DNA from 2 places in the Lactobacillus sp. wkB10 genome. Region 2 is predicted to be linked to the other one. Evidence: riboswitches for the same ligand, from Rfam matches in the RefSeq annotation. Region 2 holds a riboswitch; the other holds the start of a gene.
The links. A riboswitch is a leader RNA that binds a small molecule or an ion and turns the genes downstream of it on or off. The one in region 2 is predicted to bind thiamine pyrophosphate.

Region 1 (4,434 bases), on a different contig from region 2:
CTGTGAGCATTTGACTAACGGTTTGCCTAATATCATTGCTTTGAGCAATCAAAGAAATTACCGCAGCCCCAGCTGCCTTAGTTTTAGCGATTGCGCTTAAGTCGCTAGCGGTAATCCCACCAATAGCAACAATTGGCCGGGTTGTGCTTTTGACCAGTTTGCTTAAGCCGGCAATACCAATTTCGGGGTCGGCATCACTTTTAGATTGGGTGGCATAAATTGGACCACTGCCATAATAATCAATTCCGCTAATTTTATTGGCTTGTTCAACTTGCGTTAAATTCGAGCAAGAATAGCCGATAATCATCTGACCGCCAACTTCTTTAATGACCTGTCTGATTTCTTCATCACTTTGACCAACATGGACACCTTCGGCATGAACTTGTTGTGCGAGCTGAACATCATCGTCAATGAAGAAAGGCACGTGATACGTTTGACACAATTGATGCAGCTTTTGTGCCATGGGGAGTCTCTCAGCTTCACTTAAAGTTGAATTAGGTCCCTTGTCTCGAAATTGAAAAGCAGTAATACCTGCAGCAAGTGCTTCTGCGACTATGCCCGGTAATGTTTTACCTTCCGGAACGTCTTGACTGCCACAAATAAAGTAAGCATGTAAAAAATCAGTGTTAAAGTTTTTCATTATTTCTCCTAAATTACTGAGCCCAATGATTTAAAGGACCGTGACCATGACCAACTTGAATGGTTTCCTTAATGGTTTTAGTAACGTACTTTTTAGCAATTTTAATTGCTGACGGTAAACTTTGACCTAAACCCAGCTGAGCCGTAATTGCTGCAGCTAACGTGTCACCGGTGCCGTGGGTGCGCTCGGTATGTATTCTGGAACTGCTGACCCAAAGATCGGAACCATCAGCAAATAAAGCATAATCTTTTACTTGTTCGCTACTTGCATGACCGCCTTTAATTAGCACATTTTTAACTCCCATATCTTGTAATTTATGAGCTAATTCTGGATATTGGGCTTGATCTTGTACCTTGATATCAGTTAAAGTCTCCGCTTCTGGCAAGTTGGGTGTTATAAGATCGGCTAAAGGCAGCAGCTCATTCTTAACGGTGGCGACAGCATCTTGACTTAATAATGGTGCGCCCCCTTTAGCAATCATCACTGGATCTATGGTAATAGGACCAAAGTCATACTTTTGCAAATTAAGTGCAACTTGGTGGACGTGATCTGCATCGCCCAACATTCCTGTTTTACAAGCACGGATGTGGAAATCTTCTGCCAGAGAGGCGAATTGGGCATCGATCATTTCTAAGGGGAGTAAAAAAGACTTTTGCACACCTAAAGTGTTTTGAGCCGTCACTGCTACTACTACAGCTGTACCAAATACTTTTTGCATTTGAAAAGTTTTTAAGTCAGCCATGATTCCAGCACCGCCACCTGAATCAGTGCCGGCAATAGTTAAAACTTGGGGGAAAGAGTTAATTTTTTCTGTCATCATAAAGCTCCTTAATCAAAATCAGCAATTCGTTCAATATCAGCAACTTTTACTTTATACAAATAATCCATTAGATACATGCCAAAAGTAGCGGGTCCGATATTGGGATGATCTTTAACTACTAATTGACCGGCGCAACTGAAAACTAAAGCACCTATTTGAGCTGCTTCAAAAGGATCGTCAGCAACAGCTGTAAAAGCTGTGACAATACTGGTTAACATATCTCCTGAGCCGACATGAGTTTTAAAAAGGGGTGAGCCGTTATGGACATGGGCTATTCTTTTACCGTCACTAATTGTGTCTGTAGGTCCGCTCGCAATGACTGTGCAACGATATTTTTGAGCAGTTTTAGCAGTAATTTCATCAATATCACCAGAACCGGAGCCTGCATCAATCCCCTTTGAGCTCCAATCAAAGCCACCTAAGGCAGCTATCTCACCAATATTGCCCCGAATAATACTAGTATGAAAATCCCATAAAAGTTTATCTGTGATTTTATAACGGTACTCCACGGCGCCAACGGCAACGGGATCAAATACTATGGGTTTATTATATTGGCGCGCTAAATCTTCCACTTTTTTAATGTGGTTAATTTGCTGCTTGGTTAAGCAGCCAATATTAACTGCCACAGCGGAAGCCATCCGCACAATTTCTTCAGCTTCAGCGATTTCATTGCTCATAATTGGTGAAGCACCAATAGCATTAACAGCATTGGCCACGTCTTGAACTGTTACAAAATTAGCAATGTTGAAAATAACCGGGTTTTCTGCTCGCAATTTGTCTAATAATTCTAACTGCATTTTATTACTCCTAATTTAATATCCTTAAAATTTTTGACTAATAAAAAAACTTTGGCATATGGAAATGCCAAAGCTTAAGCAGTTTTGACACGTTCCTACGCAAGTATTAACTTACAGGTTCAAAGGGTCTGAAAAGTTTTCATCTCAGCCAAAAAGGCACCCCTCGTGTTATCGCTTACAATTATAGCGTATTTTATTGCTTATTACAACGTTAGGTTATAAAGACGCTATCTATTATAAGCTATAAGTGTTAGTATTTTAACTAATATTAAAAATGTGCTAGAAAACAAAAAATTATAGTGATTATAGTTAATATTTAATAAAATGTAATTAGTATTAATCAAAAGTTATTTTAACAAATAGTATTTAATTTGGAGGAGAACAATCATGAATTTCACTGATCAACTACACGAAGCGGGGAAGGCATTGTGGCATGAAAGTATGGTGCATCCATTTATTAAGGAATTGCAAAGTGGCGAACTCCCAATTGCAACTTTTAAATTTTATCTGTTGCAGGATCGCTATTATTTAAGAGAATTCAGCAAGTTGCATGAATTAATTGCGGCAAAAACGGATAATCAGGAAGTAAAGGAATTTTTACTGGCAGGGGCACAAGACTTGAAAGATGTCGAAATATCAGTGCGAGGCCATTTTTTTGAAGAATTAAAAATAACTGCGACTGAAATTTCTGAAACTCCGGTGGCTCCAACAGCTTATAACTACGTTAACCATATGCATATGACATTAAATCGATTTGGTGTTAAACCAGCGGTTGCAGCGCTTTTACCATGTTACTGGCTCTATCAGGAAATTGGCCAAAAAATGGCAGAAAAGGGCTCACCGGTTTCTTATTATCAAGAGTGGATTGATACTTATGATGGCGAGTGGTATGGTGCCAACGTAACAAAAATGCTGCATTTAACCAATTCTTTGGCTGAAAGTGCTGCTAACGAAGAACTTGAGCAAATGGAAACTGCATTTGTACGCAGCAGCTATTATGAATTGCAGTTTTGGCAGATGGCTTATGAAAAACAAGATTGGAAGTAAATTCTGCAAAAAGAGCTTTTATTTTATTCTTACTTGTCTTTAGTCAATTTCATAATAAAATTTTGATATTGAACAATGTAATTATTGTTCAAGGTCCCAGGAAAGTGTGCAACTTGGGGAAAGCAAGATATACTTATTTTGTAATAATGAAGACTTACGTAATATTATTATATTAATTGTTATTTAGGAATTTATAAAGTGTGGACTTCTGGCGGCAGCATATATTATGCACTAAAAGCAACTGATCCTAACCCTGTATTTCTAGTCTGTAATTAGTCTGGAAGGCTAACAATGCACTACTATGCTGGCGGAAGCAAAAAAGCAAGAACCGTCAGTTATAGAGTTGACGGTATAGGCCGATGCCAAACTTAACCGCAATATTCTCACTCTTGCACTTGTGGGTGATATGGCTAAGCCACTTTAAGCGGTAAAATTGATTGCTTCTTAGGAGATATAATGTTTCCAAGCACAGACTTTTAAATGGGAATGATAAAAATGAATGATGAACAATTTTTTAAATTAAGAAAGATACTAGATTTTTTTAAAAAACAAGCTCCGACAGCTATTATTGAAGAGAATGTAAATAGCGTTGAAAATTATAAGGCAGAATCTGCTGATGAGTATAATAGAGGAAAAAGTTATCTTGGCGAAAATAATAATTCGTTTAAATCTTTTCATGTAAGTGTGGATTCCGCAAAAGATTTCTTGTGTTTATTGAATTTGCTGGGTGCAATACACGCAAATTTTAATATACGTTCAAAGCCTTTTATAATAGAAGGAGAAGAAAACAGTAAGTCGCTAAAAAAAGAGAAAGACTATTATAACAATTGGATGGAATGTTTTTCAAACTATGAATTTATGATAGTTAATTTTGATGAAACTGCTTTAGACCAGGATCAATATTACGGTTAATTTCATTAATTTATAAAAAGGCAGCTTACCAAGCTTAAGCTACCTTTTTTAGTTCAGTTATTTCGCATTATTGAAATTATTATATTAAAAGCTAGTATGCTATTATTCATCAATTTTTTTAATATAAATTAATTTTGCTTTTTTTAATATTCCACGATCTTTAAATAGAAAGCCATAATATCTATTATTAATTTTTCCAACATAATAAAGCGTATCAT
Region 2 (4,434 bases):
GCTTTTGATAGCTGAAACAGAAAATTGGTCTGGCAGTGAGATTAATTTTGTACTCAAAAATGAGCAGGAAAATTTGATAACATTAAGTTGGAACAAAAGGAATAACGAAGTAGTTTTAACTCGAGCTGATAAGCCGGCAGATGATTCTCGACGTTATGGCAGATTAAGACCAAACCCAAATTTGAAAATCCAGGTATTTATTGATACCAGTTCTATTGAGTTTTTCTTAAATGACGGTGAGCTGGTATTTTCAGAACGGTATTATACTTCTGAAAAACCTCAGATTTTCGTCAATGCAGATCAGTCAGTCAAAATAAACGTCACATGCTATACTTTGGCAAAATAAATTAGGCTAAAGAAAAAGTGGACACGCAGGTCCACTTTTTTATTTTAATGTGAATAATGCCAGGTTAACTAAAAACAGGATAATAATCGACTTTAGCCAATCACTTTTTTGAACAGGAACAGGTGCAATAACTGAGCGCTGGGCGCTCTCACGGTAGCCGTGAGATGCCATCCCCTGTGTTAAATTTTCTGCAGAATTAAGCGCAACAAGAATAGCTTTAAAGTATAAAACAGGTGACCAAAAGCTTAAATAAACGCCCCTCATCATGCCGGCAGTGCGTATTTGTTTAACTGCTTCCTTCATTCTGGGGACGATATTTAGGGCGGCTAAAACTCCATAGGCAAACTTACTGGGTAAATGAAAATTCTGCTCAAAAGAACGTGCTAATTCCGTGGCAGTAATTCCTATTGATACACAGTAGATAGTCAACGTGTAGACGTAAATACGACTGGATAAACTCAGTGCATTTTGCAAATTAGGCTGAGGTGTAAACCAATATAAAGTAGCAAAAACCGTAAATGCAGCAATTAAGGGCATTAATAAAATTAAAAGCAGATTCTTCAATTTGATGTGTTTGTAGATTAGATAAATTATGGTAAAAAAGATGATTAAAAGATTGGTTAACAAGCTTGATTTTAGAGATATTTCTATAGAAATAATCAGTGCTAGAAAAAATTTAAAACTGGGATTCATGATCACGCCTCATTTATTCACATAGGTTAAATGCTGGTCTTTAAAGATGAGGTGATAGTCACACCAATCTGCCAGATTCCTTAGTTCATGACTAATAATTAAAAGCGTTTGACTACGTGCTTTCTGACTTTCTTTTAATAAAGCCATCACCTTGTTAGCAGAGTCCGCATCCAGGCCATTAAGGGGCTCATCAATTAGTAATACATCCTGATCGGAGATCAACATTAGTAAAATTTGCAGTTTCTTTTGTTGCCCGCCAGATAATGAATAAACCACATGATCGAGCAGTGAATCAAGCTTAAGGGTAGCTAAAGCCTCATTTATTCTGTCATCAGTAAAATAATTATTGGTTCGTTGCTTTTTGCTTAAATTGATTTCATCCGCAACAGAAACGTTGATAAACTGATCGGTCGCATTTTGAAAAATTTGCCCCACTTTAAGGAGATACTTGCGAGCTGATAATTTACTGATTTCCTGATTGTGATAAGTTAGACTGCCTGAATACGGGATCATTTTGGTCAGTGCGTTAAAAAGTGATGTTTTACCAACCCCGTTTGCTCCAGTAATAAGAGTAGTTTTACCAGAAAAGATATTTAGCTGTTCCTGCTCTAAAAGCAAACGATTTTGTGTAATCTCTGTATTTTTGAGTTTAAAAGAAACTTCGTTATTTTCTTCAGGTAAGGCAAAAGTATAAGAAACGGATTCCGTATTTTTTTGCAGCAGTTTTTCTTTTTCACTAGCAGAAAGTTGTACCAAATCTTTACCTTGAAATTGAAACAGGTTATCACAATGTCCTTCATAGTCAGTTAATACATGATCACTTAAAATAATTGTTTTCCCTTGATCGCGCAGGTGAGCTAATTTAGCAATTAAGAATTTGCGAGCGGCTGGATCACAGCTGGCAAAGGGTTCATCAAGTAAAAAAAGATCTACATTCATCGCAACAAGTACAGCTAAAGCAACTCTTTGCTGCTCGCCACCAGACATTGTATTAATTTTTTGATCAAGCAAATAATCAATTTGTGTAAACTGAACAGCTTCATTCAAGCGCTTTATATACTGCGATTTATTAAGACAAAGATTTTCAAGTGCAAAAATAATTTCTTCTCGCGGTGTTGGCATCGTAAACTGTTCACTGGCATTTTGAAACATCATAGCAGATCTTAATCCGCCTAAATTAACGCTGCCGCTTAATTGGCCCGCAAACTCAGGATATAGATTTGCTAGAATTTTTAATAATGTAGATTTGCCACAGCCGGTTGGACCAACTAACAGTGAAAGTTCACCAGTGGGAATAGTGAGATTAATATCTGTTAATATTTTATTTTGCTTATCATATGAAAAAGTCAGGTTGTTTAATTTAATCAATTTAGTTACCAAAAAAAATCGTCAGGATAAAGCCTGACGACGTAAAATCTTTCGTTTTCCCTTCGCTGGCATTATCCAAAGCAGGTTCGACGGGTCTGTTCTCAGCCTCTAGGGCACCCCGATGTTAAACTTATTATACATAAAAGAAAAATAGATGTCTACATACACAAGTATTCTCTTTAATCTAAATAACAAAATTCTGTTAGTAAGATGAAATTTTGCTATATAATGAATTTATATATTCCAAAATTTGAATAAGAAGGTGAAATAATGGCAGCTGTTAAACTTGAACAATATTTAGCCAGCATTTTGGATTCAACTAAGTCTGACACTAATGAGGTAAGAATCAAACCCAAAAACGATAATTTTGATTTATTTAGAGCGTTTTTGGAAAATCGTAATACTGGAGTTCATCGCTACCAAACTACAGCTTCAACTATTTTATATGAAGCTCAGGGATCAGTAAAAGCCAGAATCAATGATGAGGATTTCTTGCTTAAAGCCGGCAATATAGTATTTTTACAGAGAAAAAGCGATTATGAAATATTGCGGCAGGGAGAAAACGATATATTAGTTAAGTTAGAATTTGACCATAATTTCAAGATGCTAGATTTTCTCGGAAGCTATTCTGCCATGAGTCATCGTGAAAAAAAAGTGTTTAAGGAAATTACTGACGCTTACAATCAAAGGCGCTTATTATTTTTAAACAGTACACCTTTGTCTAAGTCTGCAAATGCGCTAAAAAAAGTAATTGATGAATATCTTAATCAGGATTTGTATACTCACAATGTTATTTTGGCACAACTAAACTTGCTTTTAATTGCCGCAATTAGAAATCAAGACTTAGCGACAGGTCCTGTAACTAATCACCAATTTGTTCAAACTGATTTAGAAAATTATATTGATGCTCATTTTACTGACATAACGCTTAATGAGGCAGCCAAACATTTTGGCTTCAATCCTAATTATTTTTCAAGTTTGGTTAAACAAAAAACTGGTAAAAGCTTCGTAGAGCATGTTGATGAAAGGCGTATGCAAGAGGCGCGCAATTTGCTTGCACGACCAGATATTTCCGTAAAAGAAATAATTGCACGGGTAGGTTATAGTGGCAAGTCCTTCTTTTATAAAAAATTCAGTGAATATTATCATGAAACGCCAGTCCAAATGCGGGCTGAATTATTTAGACAGGCAAACATCAACTTAAAATAAAAAGCAACCTTGATTAAAAAGGTTGCTTTATTTTATTACATTTTTTCTAAGCGTTTGATCCTGTCAGCTGTTGGCGGGTGACTGTCAAATAAATGAGCAAAACTGCGTTTTTTTCGTACAGGATCTTCAATATACATGCCAACACTGCTGGGATCGGCTTTCTTCATTGGCTCAGAACCGTCAATCTTTTCTAAAGCAGAAATTAATCCTTGTGGGTTGCGGGTTAATTCTACTGATGACGCGTCAGCCAGATATTCACGATTTCGCGATAATGCCATTTGGGCTAAACTAGCGCAAATAGGTCCCAGAATTAACACAAACACAATTGCCACAATCTTAAAAATGATAACAATAGTGCCACCATTGTCGTTATCGCTGTCGCGATCATCATCAATCCACCAAATATAACGGCTGGCAATACCGGATAAATAAGAAATGACTCCGACTAATACTGCGGCAATAGTAGAAACTAAAATATCATAGTTTCTAATGTGCGAAATCTCATGACCTAAAACGCCTTCCAGTTCCTCTCGGTTCATCATGTCCAGCAGACCTTGAGTAACTGCAACAGCAGAGTGGTTGGGATCGCGTCCGGTCGCAAAAGCATTAGGACTGGGATCATCAATAATAAAAACTCGAGGCATTGGTACCCGACCGACCATTGCCATATCTTGTACAACATGCCACAGTTCCGGATTATCTCGTTCATGGACTTCTTGAGCGTGATTAAGGCTCATAACCATATTAGCCGGGTTAGGCAGGACAATTAACATGTAGATTAAGCTAAAAACTACAGCAATGATCAATCCTAAAACAGG

Region 1: linked by a shared signal. The riboswitch ahead of thiM (hydroxyethylthiazole kinase) and the one ahead of LACWKB10_RS07895 (ATP-binding cassette domain-containing protein) in region 2 are both predicted to bind thiamine pyrophosphate.

Annotation. Positions count from the first base shown of each region.
Region 1 covers NZ_JRJB01000011.1:14,224-18,657, forward strand. The annotation lists gene thiE (thiamine phosphate synthase) at 1-643, opposite strand, end outside; gene thiD (bifunctional hydroxymethylpyrimidine kinase/phosphomethylpyrimidine kinase) at 654-1,457, opposite strand; gene thiM (hydroxyethylthiazole kinase) at 1,469-2,257, opposite strand; TPP riboswitch at 2,333-2,431, opposite strand; gene tenA (thiaminase II) at 2,645-3,304, shown strand; gene LACWKB10_RS08145 (hypothetical protein) at 3,800-4,216, shown strand; gene LACWKB10_RS08150 (hypothetical protein) at 4,319-4,434, opposite strand, start outside.
Region 2 covers NZ_JRJB01000010.1:63,828-68,261, reverse strand. The annotation lists gene LACWKB10_RS07905 (sucrose-6-phosphate hydrolase) at 1-346, shown strand, start outside; gene LACWKB10_RS07900 (energy-coupling factor transporter transmembrane protein EcfT) at 386-1,039, opposite strand; gene LACWKB10_RS07895 (ATP-binding cassette domain-containing protein) at 1,049-2,407, opposite strand; TPP riboswitch at 2,448-2,538, opposite strand; gene LACWKB10_RS07890 (AraC family transcriptional regulator) at 2,678-3,616, shown strand; gene htpX (zinc metalloprotease HtpX) at 3,652-4,434, opposite strand, start outside.